3 regions of the Mucilaginibacter sp. P19 genome follow, and region 3 is predicted to be linked to each of the others. Evidence: riboswitches for the same ligand, from Rfam matches in the RefSeq annotation. Region 3 holds a riboswitch; each other region holds the start of a gene.
What was found. Region 3 has a riboswitch for S-adenosylmethionine ahead of ACQ86K_RS06375 (TlpA disulfide reductase family protein). Riboswitches for the same ligand answer to the same signal wherever they lie in the genome.
Positions count from the first base shown of each region.

Region 1: another riboswitch for S-adenosylmethionine. It lies ahead of ACQ86K_RS13985 (O-acetylhomoserine aminocarboxypropyltransferase/cysteine synthase family protein); the one in region 3 lies ahead of ACQ86K_RS06375 (TlpA disulfide reductase family protein).
Region 2: another riboswitch for S-adenosylmethionine. It lies ahead of metH (methionine synthase); the one in region 3 lies ahead of ACQ86K_RS06375 (TlpA disulfide reductase family protein).

Region 1 is NZ_CP192586.1:2,884,086-2,889,732, reverse strand. Features, by position in the region: gene ACQ86K_RS13990 (homoserine O-acetyltransferase family protein) at 1-462, opposite strand, end outside; gene ACQ86K_RS13985 (O-acetylhomoserine aminocarboxypropyltransferase/cysteine synthase family protein) at 553-1,872, opposite strand; SAM riboswitch class I at 2,119-2,229, opposite strand; gene ACQ86K_RS13980 (trans-sulfuration enzyme family protein) at 2,456-3,571, opposite strand; gene ACQ86K_RS13975 (hypothetical protein) at 3,668-4,186, shown strand; gene mqnE (aminofutalosine synthase MqnE) at 4,280-5,473, shown strand; gene ACQ86K_RS13965 (histidine phosphatase family protein) at 5,585-5,647, shown strand, end outside.
Region 2 is NZ_CP192586.1:6,598,863-6,604,509, reverse strand. Features, by position in the region: gene ACQ86K_RS32555 (hypothetical protein) at 1-103, opposite strand, end outside; gene ACQ86K_RS32550 (S41 family peptidase) at 43-1,329, opposite strand; gene murQ (N-acetylmuramic acid 6-phosphate etherase) at 1,438-2,247, shown strand; gene ACQ86K_RS32540 (hypothetical protein) at 2,350-2,916, shown strand; gene ACQ86K_RS32535 (Bax inhibitor-1/YccA family protein) at 3,064-3,795, shown strand; SAM riboswitch class I at 3,928-4,037, shown strand; partial or broken gene metH (methionine synthase) at 4,242-5,647, shown strand, end outside.
Region 3 is NZ_CP192586.1:1,344,060-1,349,706, reverse strand. Features, by position in the region: gene ACQ86K_RS06380 (SusC/RagA family TonB-linked outer membrane protein) at 1-2,810, opposite strand, end outside; gene ACQ86K_RS06375 (TlpA disulfide reductase family protein) at 3,146-3,715, opposite strand; SAM riboswitch class I at 3,837-3,950, opposite strand; gene ACQ86K_RS06370 (isocitrate lyase/PEP mutase family protein) at 4,254-5,042, opposite strand; gene ACQ86K_RS06365 (YybH family protein) at 5,244-5,624, opposite strand.

The DNA of each region.
Region 1 (5,647 bases), 1.5 Mb from region 3:
ATTTTTGATCCGCTCTGGCTCAATAATAGCCCATTCCATAGCCTGTTGGCCACCTAACGAACCTCCAATTAATACACTGATATTATTGATGTTTAAATGCTGGGCAAGCAACTGGTGCGCTTTAACCATATCCCTTGTAGTAAACTGGGGATATGAAAGATAATATGGCTGGCCGGTAACCGGGTTAATGCTCAACGGACTTGTAGTGCCGTAAGGAGAACCCAAAATATTGGCGCAAACTATAAAATGCTCTTCCGGGTTAAAAAAATAACCCTCGCCAATAAGCCCTTTCCACCAGTCAAATACATCGCTGTTGGCAGTAAGCGCATGGCAAACCCAAACAACATTATTTTTCTCCTTATTTAACCGGCCATAAGTGTGAAAACCTATTTCTAAACCTTCAATTGTACGGCCCGATTCAAATTCAAAAGTATTAGTGTATTTAAATATCTCTGCGTTCATTCTGTTGTTTTGTTATTTCAGGTGCAACCGGTATTTCCGGCTGCAACCTGCAATAACGTTTACTATATCACTTAAAAAAACTATACATTATTAAACTAACTCACCCTCACCTTGCTTGATTTTTGCAAAAGCCTGCTCAAAATCAGCTTTGATATCGTCAATATGCTCAATACCAACAGCCACTCGCAATGAAGCTGGCGTAACACCGGCCGATAATTGCTCTTCATCAGATAATTGCTGATGTGTTGTTGCTGATGGTTGTATGATGAGCGTTTTTGCATCGCCCACATTGGCTAAATGACTAACCAGTTTCAGGTTGTTGATCAATCTGCTAGCCTGCTCTTTACTCCCCTTAATCTCGAATGACAATACGCCACCGAAACCATTCTTTAAATATTTTTTAGCCAGCTCATGATATGGCGATGATTCCAGTCCCGGGTAATTTACACTTGCCACCTGTGGGTGCTGCTCCAGCCATTTGGCCAGTTGCAGGGCATTATCAACGTGACGTTGCACACGCAGAGAAAGTGTTTCAAGTCCCTGGATATTCAACCATGAATTGAACGGAGCTTGCGACGGGCCGAAATCCCTTAATCCCTCAACACGGGCGCGGATAATAAACTGGATATTGCCAAACGGGCCTCCAATGCCAAATACATCGTTAAATATCAACCCGTGGTACCCCTCAGATGGTTCAGTGAATTGCGGAAACTTACCGTTACCCCAATTGTAATTGCCTGCATCAATAATGACGCCGCCAATACTGGTACCATGTCCGCCAATCCATTTGGTTGTTGACTCAACAACCACATCAGCGCCATGTTCAATAGGGCGGAAGAGGTAACCACCGGCACCGAAAGTATTATCAACAATTAATGGCAGGTCATGTCTTTTGGCAACTTCGCTCACCTTTTCAAAATCGGCAATGGTAAAGCCCGGGTTACCAATGGTTTCCAGGAAAATGGCCTTTGTTTTATCATCAATAAGCGCCTCGATACTGGCCGCAGTATCATCTTTGGCAAAGCGTACTTCGATACCCAGGCGTTTGAAAGCTACTTTAAACTGATTGTAAGTACCGCCATATAGGAAAGGTGAAGTAACAAAGTTATCGCCAACCTGTAAAATATTATTAAGGGCAAGGAATTGGGATGCCTGGCCAGAGGCTGTTGCCAGCGCAGCTACACCGCCCTCTAACGCCGCGATGCGTTTTTCAAACACATCGGTAGTAGGGTTCATAATGCGGGTATAGATATTACCAAACTCCTTTAATGCAAATAAATTTGCGCCATGTTCGGCGCTGTTGAATACGTATGAAGTAGTTTGATAAATGGGCACAGCGCGTGAACCTGTTGTTGGATCAACTTCCTGGCCGGCATGCAATTGTAAGGTTTCGAATTTTAAGGCAGACATAGTTGTAATTTTTTAATGTGTTTAATTTAGATTTTGAATGTTTAGATGAATTTGGAAAGCCGGTTTAAAAACAACCGGTTTAAAAACACGCTTTTTTCAGAGAATGAAAAACAGGAGCTTGCTAAGCATCAACAGCAGCAACACATACAAATACAGCCAATAGGGGAGCTAATACGTTGTATGTTACCGTTTGCGGTGTAAAAAGTGTTGCGTTGCGTAAATTTAATTAAACTTTTCATGGTTATAAATTTATATTCCCCGGTGTTATTTGCCGGGACAGGAATTGGCACCTTCTTCAACATTGAAGGGTTGCCAGCGGGTCATTGAGCCTGATCTCTCGCCGCTTCTTTATAAATCAACACCCGAACTATGTGCGGAGGATTGATCGACGTTGGTATCACTACCAAATAATGTTGCGAATATAAGGGATTGTGAGGTAATATACCAAATTTTATTTCTTTTTAAGGTTAAACGTAAAAGGCCAAAGGCAAAAGGTTCATTCGAGAACAATTTTAAGCTTAGACAAATGCAGCTACCTTTCGCCTTTAACCTTTATCCTTTTACCTTATTTACCTTAAAAGGCCTAAGCAAGGGCCTGCTCCATATCAGCTATTAAATCATCGATATGCTCCAATCCAACGGAAACCCTTAGCAGGTTTCGTGGTGTTTTGGTATCCGGCCCTTCAACAGTAGCGCGGTGTTCTATTAGGCTTTCAACACCACCAAGGCTGGTAGCTTTGATGAACAATTTAAGCTTATTAATAATGTTATGCGTGTCATTCTCATCGCCTTTAATAGTAAAGGATAACATACCGCCAAAAGCCAGCATCTGATCTTTAGCTATATCATGCTGTGGATGCGATGGTAAACCGGGATACATTACCTGTTCAACATGAGGGTGCTGTTCAAGATATTCGGCAAGTAATTGAGCGTTTTGTACATGGCCCTTTACGCGATATGGCAGGGTTTTGATGCTGCGTACCAGGTAATAACAATCCATAGGCGAGGGGATAGCGCCGCCCATTTCCTGCACCTGGCGAATTTTTATCCACCAATCGTTGTTCTCTGCAGTAATCAAAACGCCGCCCATCAGGTCGCTGTGTCCGCCAAAATATTTAGTGGCTGAGTGCATAACCATATCCGCGCCCAGCTCAATTGGTCGCTGGCACATAGGGGTGGCAAATGTATTATCGCACAAAACTTTAATGCCTTTTGCTTTGGCAATAGCAACCACCCTTTTAATATCGGTTATTTTAAGCAGGGGGTTCGATGGTGTTTCTATCCAGATCAAACCTGTTTCGGGCTTGATGTGCTGTTGTAAAACCCCGGTATCGTTTACATCAATAAAATCGAAGGTAAGGATGCCGGCAAAAAGGGTTTTAAGCTGATTACGTAAGCCATGATACATATCATCAGGAGCGATAATGTGCGTGCCAGGCTCCAATGATTGAAATACCGACATCCCGGCCGCATTACCTGATGAAAAGGAAGCTGCTTCAACACCTCCCTCTAACTTGGCCAGCACATGCTCCAATGCGTGACGATTGGGGTTCGATGAGCGACTGTAAATATAACCTGCCGGAAAACCGCCATCCTCACCGCGCTCAAACGTGGTTGACATAATAATGGGTTGTATAACGGCCCTTGTTGCTTCATCAACATGGTTACCGGCGTGTATGGCTATAGTTTCAATTTTCATGGCATAATGTGTTATCGCCCAAAATAAACAAGAATATTTGTTATTAGCTGTAGCGTTTTTATATTTTTTGCCGAATAGGTTTAAAAGCCAAACCGCATGAAAAAGTGCCTTATCTTCCTGTTTGTTATTATTGGGCTATCTGCCTGTAAAAAAGATGCTAATGATACCGCTTATGACAAAAGCTATAAAGCATGGCAAAACTTTAAGGCCGAAAGCAAAAATTCATACACTTATACTGTTAACGCCGGTTCAGTTTTCGGTTATGGTTCTGAAACGGAGATTACTGTTCAAAATGGGGTTGTTACAGCGAGGGATTTTTTATCGTATGTTTTGGAATATAAAACTGCAAATATACCCCCTGTTAAAACTATCAGGGAACAATGGCATGAGGATAAAACTTCGTTAAAACAGCACAGTTCAGGTGCTGCATCAATAACCCTCGACCAAGTTTACCAGAAAGCAAAGAACGAATGGCTATCTGCAGATAAGAAAAAGAATACCATTTATTTTGAAACCAATAATAATGGCATGATATCAGGAGCCAGTTATGTACCTAATGGTTGCCAGGATGATTGCGCGATAGGCATCTCCATAAGCGAGATCAAGGCTCTGTAACTTTAATGTAATTTACCGTGAAATTTGGCCGATATGTGTCATAACGCATATTACTTTTGTGCTTTTTAGTACCTTTGACCAAATTTTTAATTGATGCATAATTCAGATAATTTACAGTTTTTACTTAACGATCCGAATTTATCTGCTGATTTAAAGCATATTGCTCAAAAAGTTCTTGACAAACAACGCATCACTTTTGATGAAGGCGTTTTGCTTTATGAGCAGGGCGAACTTGGCTATCTTGGCACTTTGGCTAATTACATCCGCGAGGAACGCCACGGCGATAAAACTTATTTCAACCGTAATTTTCATATTGAGCCCACCAACCTTTGCGTTTACGACTGCAAATTTTGTTCATACTCGCGACTGCTGAAACAAAAGGCGGAAGGGTGGGAGTACACCATGGATGAAATGTTCAACATGGTTACCAAATATGATGGCGAACCGGTTACCGAGGTTCACATTGTAGGTGGTGTGCTGCCGCAATATGATGTGCCTTTTTACCAGGAACTTTTCGCCCGCATCCGCGCGCATCGCCCGGAATTGCATATTAAGGCATTAACCCCGGTTGAATATCACTACATCTTTAAAAAAGCCAAAATTGATTACGCCACAGGCATGCGCCTGATGCAGGAAGCAGGCCTGGATTCAATCCCCGGCGGTGGCGCTGAAATTTTTGATCCCGAAATAAGGGACCAGATCTCGAAAGATAAATGTACTGCCGATCAGTGGTTGGCTATTCATGAAGAATGGCACAAGCTTGGCGGCCGTTCAAACGCTACCATGCTTTACGGGCATATTGAAGCATATAAACACCGTGTCGACCACATGGAGCGTTTACGCCAGTTGCAGGACAAAACAGGCGGTTTCCAGACATTCATTCCGCTTAAGTTCCGTAATAAGGATAACCAGATGTCGCACGTGCCCGAGGTTTCAGTGATTGAAGACTTGCGAAACTACGCCGTAGCCCGCATCTACCTGGATAACTTTGATCATATTAAAGCTTACTGGGCTATGATCAGCCGTACTACCGCGCAACTTTCGCTTAATTTTGGCGTAGATGATATTGATGGAACATTAGATGATACCACCAAAATCTACTCAATGGCCGGCGCCGAAGAGCAGCATCCCGGCATGAGCACCAAACAAGTAGTAGAATTAATTAAACATGTGGGCCGCCAGCCTATTGAACGTGACACATTATATAACGTAGTAACGGATTATACCAACTTTGTGTTCGGCGACGAACCGAAACCGCAGTATTACAAATTACCGGTAATTAATTAAGCTTTTTAAGCTGAAAGCCAAAAGCCGAAAGCTTAAAGCAAAGCAATAAATTTAGCATAGATAAAAGCAAAAAGCTTTAAGCCTTCGGCTTTCAGCTTTGGGCTCAAGAAAATGGTACAAAAAACTTTATATATAGTACGCCACGGCCAAACTGAGTATAACAAACTTGGTATT
Region 2 (5,647 bases), 1.5 Mb from region 3:
GCTGGCGGTCAACAACGTAAGCGGTAAATAATTGCTGCTGGCTCAGGTCCTGGATAAGAGGGGTGAATTTGCTGGTATCCGCCGGTACAAAAACATCGGGCATAATGCCTCCGCCGCTAAAAACTTTACGCCCGCTTGAAGTATGGAATGATGGGGTACCTTTAAAAACACTATCATTAAGGTTGCTTTGTTCTGAAAAAGTTCGCCTTTTTGCATACGCTGGGCAAGTTCATTGCGATAACTGTCAACCCCGTTTTTGTATGATTTCTGGATAGAGCGGCCCGAAGGGGTATAGTACCTGGCCACTGTTAAATTCACTGCTGAACCATCGTCAAAAGCAAACTGCTGCTGTACCAAACCTTTACCAAATGATCGTCGACCAACAATAGTAGCCCTGTCAAGGTCCTGCAGGGCCCCTGCTAAAATCTCACTGGCCGAGGCCGAATATTCATCAATAAGCACGGTAAGTTTCCCTTTCTGAAACATGCCCGAATCGGTGGCAAAGTAATCAGTGCGGGGCTCGTGGATACCTTTAGTATAAACTATCAGCTTTCCATCGGCTAAAAACTCATCGGCTAATGATGTAGCAGCGTTAAGGTAGCCACCGCCATTGCCTCTCAGGTCGAGTAGCAATTTATTCATACCGTCAACTTTTAGCGCCGTTAACGCCTTTCTGAAATCGAGGTCGGTAGTGGCCGAAAACTTACTGATCTTGATATAGCCGGTGTTAGCATCGGCCATATAGACGGCATCAACGCTGCTTAGGTCAACATGTCCCCGTTTAACCATAAGTATTTTTAAATCTTTGCTCAGCGGAGGCACAACACTCAGTTTTATTTCTGCATCCTTTTCACCCCTGAAAACACCATTTATCCGGGAGGCTGTTAGCTTGCTCCCCGAAAATTTTTTATCGTCAACATTGATCACCTTACTGCCCACCAGTAAGCCTGCTTTTTCGGCCGGACCGCCGGCATAAACCTGCGTAATGATCAGCGTATCACGCAGTAACTGGTATTCGATACCAATACCGTTAAAACCACCGTCTAACCGTTCATTAATGGATTGCGCCTGCTGCTGCGGTAAATAAAGCGAATGCGGATCAAGGTTTTGAAGCAGGTTATTTACCGATACACCTTCAATACTATCGATATTAACGCTGTCAACATAGTTGCGGTCAACCAGTTGCAGCACCTTTGCTATTTTACTATTACTCACAAAGGAGAAGCCAAGGTTACGCGCGGCAAAATCCTTGTTAAGCACCTGGCCTATCATCACCCCTACCAGCAGCAGGATTATTGTCCGGAAAATTACACCCGCGGTCCTCTTCATAACTTATTACACACAAAGTTAACAATTGCAGGGTCAATAATTTTTACCCGCACCCTTGCATTTGATGATTTTTACCGAATTTTGTTATAAATTATTTGAAAATAAGCAATGGAAACCACTACCGAAAGGGAATCGCACTACAAAAACCTCGAAAAACAGACCGTAAGGGAAATTTTAGAAAACATTAATAACGAGGATAAAACGGTTCCGCTGGCAGTGGAAAAGGCATTGCCACAGATAGAAGCCCTGGCAACTATCACCGCAGAAAGGATGAAAAACGGCGGACGTTTATTTTACATAGGCGCCGGCACCAGTGGCCGTTTAGGCGTGGTTGATGCATCAGAATGCCCGCCGACATTCGGCGTTCCGTTTGATATGGTGGTGGGCTTGATAGCAGGCGGCGATGGCGCGATCCGCAAAGCTGTTGAATTTGCTGAAGACGATGCTATACAGGCCTGGAAAGATCTGGAAGCTTTCGACATTAATGATAAAGACGTAGTTGTTGGCATAGCCGCTTCGGGCACTACACCGTATGTGATCGGCGGCTTAAAAACGGCTAATGAGCATAATTTAGTTACCGGCTGTATTGTTTGTAACAGCGGCAGCCCGGTAGCGGCTGTGGCGCAGTACCCGGTTGAAGTAGTAACAGGCCCTGAGTTTTTAACCGGGTCGACCCGCATGAAGGCCGGTACCGCACAAAAATTAGTTTTAAATATGCTGAGCACAAGTGTCATGATCCAGCTTGGCCGTGTAAAAGGGAACAGAATGGTTGACATGCAGTTAAGCAACCACAAATTGGTGAACAGGGGCACCCGCATGGTAATGGACGAAACCGGGCTGAACGAAGAGGAAGCAGCCGGGTTACTGAAACAATACGGCAGCGTACGAAGCGCTGTTGATCATTATTTAAAAAAATAAACTGAATTTGAAGATGTGTTGATTTGGAAATTTGAAGATGCTTGTATTCGATAAATTCTCAAATTCAAAAAATTCGGGTTCAGACAATTTGAAATCAAAAACATGCACGATATTGAACCATATTACCGCTGGAGAGACGATTACGTGGCATCGGAAGATGAGTTTTCGCCTTTTTATGCGACAGAATACAGCGAATTTGAATTTGACAAGCAGGTATACAATTACCTGCTGCACCCGCAATGGGACTCATTCGGCTCCAATACCCTTTATTTAAAAGTGCTTTTTGCCGATTATGATAAAGGCTACACAATTATTGAGCTGATAGGTGAATGGAATGATGCCATCAATAACGACATTATGATGCTGAAGCGTGAGCTGCTCGACCTGATGATAGATAATGGCATCACTCATTTTATCCTGATCGGCGAAAACGTACTCAACTTTCATTCAAGCGATGATTGCTATTACGAAGAGTGGTTCCAGGATGTAGAGGACGGCTGGATAGCAGGCATCAACTTCCGCGAACACGTGATAGACGAATTTAAACACAGCAATATCGACTATTACATCAATTTTGGCGGCGAACTCGATAGCATTGGCTGGCGTACCCTGAAACCCATACAGGTTTTCAAAAAAGTGGAGGAGCAGTTGATGAGGAGATTGAATTGAGAATCAAGATTCAAGAAGTCAAGAGCCAGGAAAGCGCCAACAGGTAGCCAGACTTCTTCTTGCCTCTTGACTCTAATAGTCTTGCACCTTTCTTCATGCTGCATTCACCTTTTATTTATATATTCGTACTATAATTTTTAACACAAAATGGAATTTAAAGATCCCGAATACGTTTATAAAAACGTAATACAATTAAATGAACAGGATGCATCCCGCAAATTCATAGCTAATGTATTTATGTGGATGTTTGTCGCACTGGGCCTTTCGGCTTTATGCGCGTTCATATTTTCAGGCAACCAGGCATTATATGAAATGCTTAGGGACCCGGCAACAGGTGGCAATACTGGCTTAGGTACTATTGTAATGTTTGCACCGCTCGCTTTCGTACTAATTATATCATTTGGCTTTAACCGTTTATCATACGGTGTTGCAGCATTGCTATTCATTGCATTTTCTGCAGTTATGGGCATTAGCTTAAGCTATATACTAAGAGTATTTACAGAAAGTTCGGTACTTGGCGTATTTATTACAACCTCAGTTGTTTTCGGTATAATGGCTGTAGCCGGGTATACCACCAACACAGATCTGACCAAATTTGGATCGATTATGATGATGGGGCTCATTGGTATTATTGTGGCATCATTATTTAATATGTTTATGCATAGCTCCCAGTTAGAATACATCATTAGCTATGTTGGCATCGCCGTATTTGTTGGACTAACAGCTTACGACGTTCAAAAACTAAAACGCATAGGAGCCGGTCTTGAATATGGCACGTCATCAACAAGCAAAATGGCCCTTTTAGGCGGTTTAACTTTGTATCTTGATTTTATCAACCTTTTCCTGATGATCCTCCGTTTATTCGGCAGAAGAAGATAATCTCATTAAGAAATTCAATCATAAAGCTGCCTCCGCAAAAGGCGGCTTTTTTGTTTAACAATGTGGCTTAGCTATGATATTTAGCGTACGTTATACACTTGCAAATGATAACTTTATTGCGCAACTTTGCAGTGCTTATGGAGAAAGACGGAGGGATTAGACCCTGCGATGTCTTAGCAACCTGTGCTTCACAAGGTGCTACATTCTACCAGGCGGCAATTACGCGCCCGGACAGATAAGCGAAAGTCATAACAACACCCGACTTTTCGAGATAAGCTGTATTTAGATTTGAGATATTAGACGTGAGATTTGAGATAGCATCTGCTTTTTCCAATTGCCTGTTTAGTGTCTTTTTATCAGATATATGGGATTAAAGATTTAAGGATCTGGCAAAGACTTTTTGCCAAGGTCTCACATCTTATATCTCATATCTCACATCTCAAAAAATGGACATTAGAAAAGAATTACAGAAACGCATCCTGGTGATTGACGGAGCAATGGGTACCATGATTCAAAGGTACCAGCTCACGGAGAAGGATTTTCGTGGCGAGCGTTTTCGCGATCATCATAGCGACCTGCAGGGCAATAACGACCTGCTCAATATCACGCGCCCTGATATTATCAAAGCCATCCATGCCGAATACCTGGATGCCGGTGCGGATATCATTGAAACTAACACTTTCAGCACACAGGTAATTTCCCTTGCCGATTATCACCTGGAAGAACTGGCTTATGAACTAAGCTACGAGGGTGCACGCATTGCCCGCGAAGTAGCCGACGAGATATACCCGGCGCACCCCCGAAAAGCCGCGCTTTGTTGCCGGTGCCATCGGGCCAACCAACCGTACTGCTTCCTTATCGCCAGACGTTAACGACCCCGGATATCGCGCCGTTACCTTTGATGATCTGGCCGAGGCCTACTATGACCAGGTACGCGGTTTGGTTGACGGTGGTTCGCACCTGTTATTGGTTGAAACCATATTTGATACCCTGAATGCAAAAGCAGCCCTGTTTGCCATAAAACGTTATGAGCAGGAGTGTAAAGCTGCAGGCAAGGATTTTCCTGCTTTCAGGAATTCGGGCGGGATCATGATCTCAGGAACCATTACCGATGCTTCAGGCCGTACCCTTTCAGGGCAAACTGTCGAAGCTTTCTGGAACTCGATAAGCCATGCCAACCTGCTATCAGTAGGCCTAAACTGCGCTTTGGGTGCGCGGGAAATGCGTCCGCACCTTGCCGAGCTTTCTGAAAAGGCAGGTGTATTTATTTCGGCCTATCCAAACGCCGGCTTACCCAACGAGTTTGGTCAATACGATGAAACTCCGCATGAAACCGCTCATCAGGTTGACGATTTTATCAAAGCCGGCCTGGTTAATATAGTTGGTGGGTGCTGCGGTACCACGCCCGAGCATATTAAATGTATTGCCGATAAGGCTGCCAAATATCCGCCCCGCCCCATTCCGGAAATTGAGCCGGACATGCGCCTGAGCGGTTTGGAATCCGTTACCATAAAACCCGAAAGCATTTTTGTTAATGTGGGTGAGCGTACCAATATCACCGGTTCACCAAAGTTTTCCAAATTGATCCTCGCCGAAGATTATGAGGCAGCTCTAAGTGTTGCTCTGCAACAGGTAGAAGGCGGCGCGCAGGTCATCGATATTAACATGGATGAGGGCATGATTGATTCGGAGGCTGTGATGGTAAAATTCCTGAACCTGGTTGCTTCTGAACCGGATATTGCCAAACTGCCTATTATGATCGACTCATCCAAATGGACGGTGATTGAGGCTGGTTTAAAATGCGTACAGGGAAAAGGTATCGTGAACTCTATCTCCCTTAAAGAGGGCGAAG
Region 3 (5,647 bases):
CCCGCAGGGGCTGCACCGGTAACCTGCACAGCAGCAGCCGAAGTATTGTTGCCCGGGTAATAGTAACTTAAGCCTCCGTTAGCAGCGCCACGGCCAGGTAAGGTAGAAGCCAACACGCCGGTATAAGTACCTGTACGGTTGGTGTTTGAATAAATGGATCCGCCAAAACGTGCATCAACCAAAAAGCTCAGGTTAATCCCTTTGTAGGAGAAGCTGTTATTGATGCTTCCCAACCAATTTGGAGTGAATTTACCTAAATAACGTTTGGTGGTATTAAATACAGGTGTACCATTAGCGTCGATAATAATCTGACCTGAAGCATTACGTGTGTATGCGGTACCATACAAAGCACCATAAGGCTGACCAAGCGATGCTAAAACCTGCACTGTACGATCAGTGCCTAATACCACACTCTGTAAGCGGCCATCGGCATCAAGCGAAGCTACTTTACTACGGTTTAACGAGTAATTTGTAGTTATGTCCCAGGTAAATCCATTTGATTTAATTGGCGTAACACCTAACTGAACCTCGATACCTTTGTTATTAAGACGGCCACCGTTTATTACTTTTTGGCTGAAACCGGTTGATGAACTTACCTGTACGGTTAGGATCTGGTTAATACTGTTGGTGTTATAAGCACTTACATCTAAATGTACGCGATCATGGAAAAAGCCTAATTCAAAACCGGCCTCTGCCGATGTAGTGGTTTCAGGCTTAAGATGATCGTTCAGATCAATATTAGATATACTCTGTTGCGGATTTGAGCCAAAGAGGTTTGAAGATGTATAAACGTTAATTAACTGAAATGGATCTGTCGCCTTACCTACTTTTGACCACCCACCTCTTAATTTAGCATAACTAAGTACATCGCTTTTAATGCCTAATGCTTCAGATAATATTAAACTGCCATTTACGGAGGGATAGAAATATGACAAGGCATCTGCCGGTAAACTTGACGACCAATCATTACGGGTTGTGAAGTTGATGAACGCGTAATTTCTGAAACCAAGCTGTGCCGAACCAAAATAGCTATAGGTTTTAAGTTTCCCATAGTAATTTGTAGAGACCAGTGGATCGCGGGAGTTGCTCAGCGTGTACAAGCCAGCAACTGCAAGTTTCGGAGCCAACTGATCATTATTTTCGGTCGTCCTCACAGCTATGTTACCACCACCAAATACATCAAGCGAAAAATCGTTATTCAGCTTTTTAGTGTATTGCAACCTGGCTTCGGTGTTATTTTCGTTTACGCTGTAAGCATCCTCTTCGTATGAGCCAAACGGTGTTCCATTGGTGCCGTAGGCTACTTTAATCTTACGCCGGTCATTATAATAATCGGTACCGGTACGGAAGTTTGCTGATAGACCGTCAATGATTTTGTAATTCAGCTCGATACTACCTATCAGGTGATTTTTGTGTTGGTCTACTGTGTTTTCATAAGCCAGCCAGTATGGGTTGCTATAGTAACTATTATTCCAGTTAAAGGTATTACCATTGGCATCCTTGTAATTTTTAAGCCTGTTGATATCAACCTGGCGGCCAAACCAGGTAAACTGCAGCATGGTGCTGGTTGCACGTTTTCCATATGCACCAGGCAGGTTATCAGCATCATCTTTACTGTAATCAACAATTGTATTAACGGTCAATTTATTGTTGATACGATAGCTTGAGTTTAAAGCAAAAGAGTTACGGCCTTGTGAGGTATTGGGTACAATACCGGTTTGGTGCAGGTTATTATAGGATAACCTGAAATCGCTTTTATCGCTGCTGCTCGCAATAGCAATGCCATTATTGAGTGTTACACCGGTTTTAAAAAAATCTTTTACGTTGTCGGGGTGTGCCACGAAAGGTACGGCCTGCCCATTTGAATAAAACTGTGGAATCAGTGAACCATCCAAAGCAGGGCCCCAGCTTTCGTCAACACCATCGTTAACGCCGCCGCCTTTACCATCTACATAGCTGAATTTCCCATTTGAGCCTTGACCATATTGATTTTGATATTCGGGCAATACCTGTACGTTTGAAAAGCTGGTATTGGAGTTTATAGTAACACCTAATCCTTTTGCCCCTTTGCCTGTTTTAGTGCGGATGAGGATAACACCCGCGGCTGCACGTGAACCATAAAGCGCAGCTGCATTCGGGCCTTTCAATACACTTACCGATTCAATGTCTTCAGAATTTAAATCAGAAATGGCATTGGAGAAATCTCTTGAACCATTAGTGCCCAAAAACTGGCTATTATCAACAATAACCCCGTCAACTACAAATAAAGGTTGATTTTCCCGTGAGATAGACGTTTCTCCACGGATAATGATACGGGATGAGCCCATATCGCCCTGGCTGTTGGTAACCTGCACACCGGCAATTTTACCTGTGAGCGCGTTAACAAAATTGGTTTCCTTAGCTTCAGAGATATCTTTCGATTTAAGCCCTTGTACTGCATATCCAAGCGATTTTTTATCCTTTGAGATATTGAGGGCCGTTATCACTACCTCATTCAGAGAATTTGGTGCTTCAACCAAAACCACGTTTAAGGTAGTTATTCCTTGCGTAATCGGGATCTCCTGGGTTGTAAAGCCAATGTAGCTAACCCTAAGCACATCATTAACATTGGCGTTGATGATAAACTTACCATCAACATTGGTTTGTGCACCCGTGGTTTTACCTTTAACAGATACGCTAACGCCCGGCAACGGCAACCCATCGGATTTGGCGGTTACCACTCCGCTAATTTTAACGGATTGCCCCGCAACCGTCTGGACGAGAATAAAAGGCAATATAATTGCCAGTAATAGCTTGTAAATTTTTAACATGATAATTAATAATTGAGATTAATTTTTGATGCCTTTACCAGTACAAAAGACATGGCTATCGCCTTAGCGGGCATAATTTGCCCGGCTCATAAGCCTATCGTAACTGTAAAGAATTGATTAGGGGATGGTAATTATTAAGCTAAGACAAGCTGCAGCAAGCCCGCATTTAAACACCATGCATGCTGTAAATGATTAACAGCAACAATGCATGCTTTGCATATTGAGACAGAAGGATTTGCAGATTGACTGGCTTTCCGAAACGAAAGTTTTCTTGTGTAAAAAAGTAGATTCTGTTTTCATAAAACGGGTATTAAATAAGTACTGATAGATTCTTTTTAATTGATAGACGCTGTTTTGTTGTTTACCAAAGCGTCCACAGCTTTTAACATGGATGCAAATTCCTGTTTATCGTACAAGCGGGTGAGGTAAACAATTTTCCCATCCCGATCGATAACCACATTGCGGGTAACACCGCTCTTTTTGCTGGCAAACCGGCCAAAAATCTCAGCACCAGGATCGAGTGCCAACGGATAGCTTATATTCATGACCTGGTGAAAACTTTTTACTTTGTTGAGCGGTTCATCGCGGTCAACGCCTATTAAAACAAGGCCTTTATCTTTATAAGTCTGCCAGATCTCTTTTTCCAAATGCGGCATTTCTTCTCTGCATACGCTGCACCAGCTTGCGGTAAACTGCAGGATAACCACCTTACCACGCAACTTCGTTAAAGAAGTTTTTGTACCATTGGTCAATACGAGCTCAAAATCGGCAGGAGCAAGATCACCGGTTTTTATGATATAACCGCGGTCGTCAGCTGTCGGATCAATTGCCTTGGTGGTCTGCGCAACAGCCGGCAATGTTGTTATGAAAAGCAAACAGGTAAAAAGTAATTGTTTAATGTTCATTGCTATACAGGTTAAACCGTAATATCATCCCGGTGATATTTTCAATATTTTAATTAGCAAGAAAAATGAAGAGGGAAAAGAAGTATACAACACCTTGCACTATACAAGGCCATAGCGTATTACATTATCTTTTCTACCCTATTTTGGGCAGACAGGAATTAGCACCTTTATAACAGTGGGCTTACAGGTTGCTAAGACATCACAGGGCCTTTCCCTCAGTCTTTCTTGATAATTAAAATATTCAAAGAACCGATTTGACGATGCAAATATATATAAATTCTACTAAAACCATAGACTTTATATAATTATTGCAATAAAATGAATTAACACTTTAAAGTTCTGCAGGCTTATTTACAGAATTTGTTTACTGATTGGATTAGCTGAAACTTTTTGAAGATAAATTCCATAACAACAAAAGTCCCTAACGTTCGCTGCCGGGACTTTAACCTAAACTTGTTTTGCAGATTATTAAACTACCTTATAATAAGATAAAACAAGACAATTAGCTTTTTAATTATTTAGCACTTTTATTCGCCTGTTAACTGGCAGTCCCGTTAAAAAGGGCTGCAAAGCTATTTTCGGTTGTTATTTTTTCGATCAAATTTTCCAGTGACCGGTAAATGTTCATGTTTAAAAACGGACCTGCACTGATCCTTTTAACACCGGCATTTTGTAACGCTTTAAAATCCGGAAGTCCGGGCATGCACATTACGCTAACCGGAAGGCGCGATAAGGCTGTTATTTGTTCAATATCTGTTGTTTGGGTGATACAGGGAAAAAACAAACCATGCACACCTGTATCCTGGTAAAGCTTAGTGCGGGTTAAAGCATCTTCCAACGCGTTAGGTAAACCAAGCAGGAAGGAATCGGCTCTCACATTTATAAACACCTGTACACCTACTTTAGCCAACAGTTCGGTGATCTGTTTAAGCTTCATGGCAAACTCATTTGCATCAACGATACTTCGCTTGCCATCCATCACTATCGAATCCTCTATATTAATACCCACAACGCCGATATCATATAGCTTTGTGATATTATCGCAGATTACTTCCGCTGTATCACCATAACCTCCCTCCAGGTCCACAGTTAACATGGCCGATGATGTTGCCGCTATCCTTTTGATTACAAACAGGTAATCATCAAAACTCATTTCTTCGCCATCTGCAAAGCCTAATGAGCTTGCTACAGCGGCACTTGACGTGCCAATTGCCTCAAAGTTTAACTTATCATAAACCTGCGCGCTTTGAGCGTTCCATACATTGCCAATCTGCAAAGGTTCGGTTTTATGATGCAGCGCTAAAAATTCATTGAATCTATTTTTCATGTTTTTGTGTTTATTTTATGCTCAAAATTAGCTTGAGCATTTTTCTAAAAATTGTATAAAACGGAAGAGATTAGTGAAAGGTGAAAGGTGAAAGGTGAAAGGTGAAAGGTGAAAGGTGAAAGGTGAAAGGTGAAAGGTGAAAGGTGAAAGGTGAAACAATAATGGCCGGGTAAACCGGCCATTATTGTTTCTGAATTTAAATCAGGCTACGAGATTAGCTTCGGCTCCGAATGCGTGATCGATGACAATTTTCCAGCTGCCGTCGGATTGTTGTTTCATTAACTCTATCCCTTTTGCGGCAATCTGTGTTTTGCCATTGTCGGTAATGCTCCACTCCGATCGGCCGACCGCTACATCGCCTGATTGCAGACAGTAAACTGTTTTGATTTCCATTACTCCGGGCACAGCGCAGATGCTTTTAACAGCCTCTTCAAACTGGGTCCTGCCTGATACTTCTTTTCCCGGTTCCGGAAAAATAATACCGTTGGCATCATACACATTCATAACTACATTTACATCTTTGGTGTTAAAAGCGGCCGCAAGTACTGCGTGCACTTCCTGTGGTGTTTTTGCTGATTTCATTTTGTTGTTTTTTTTATATCAGC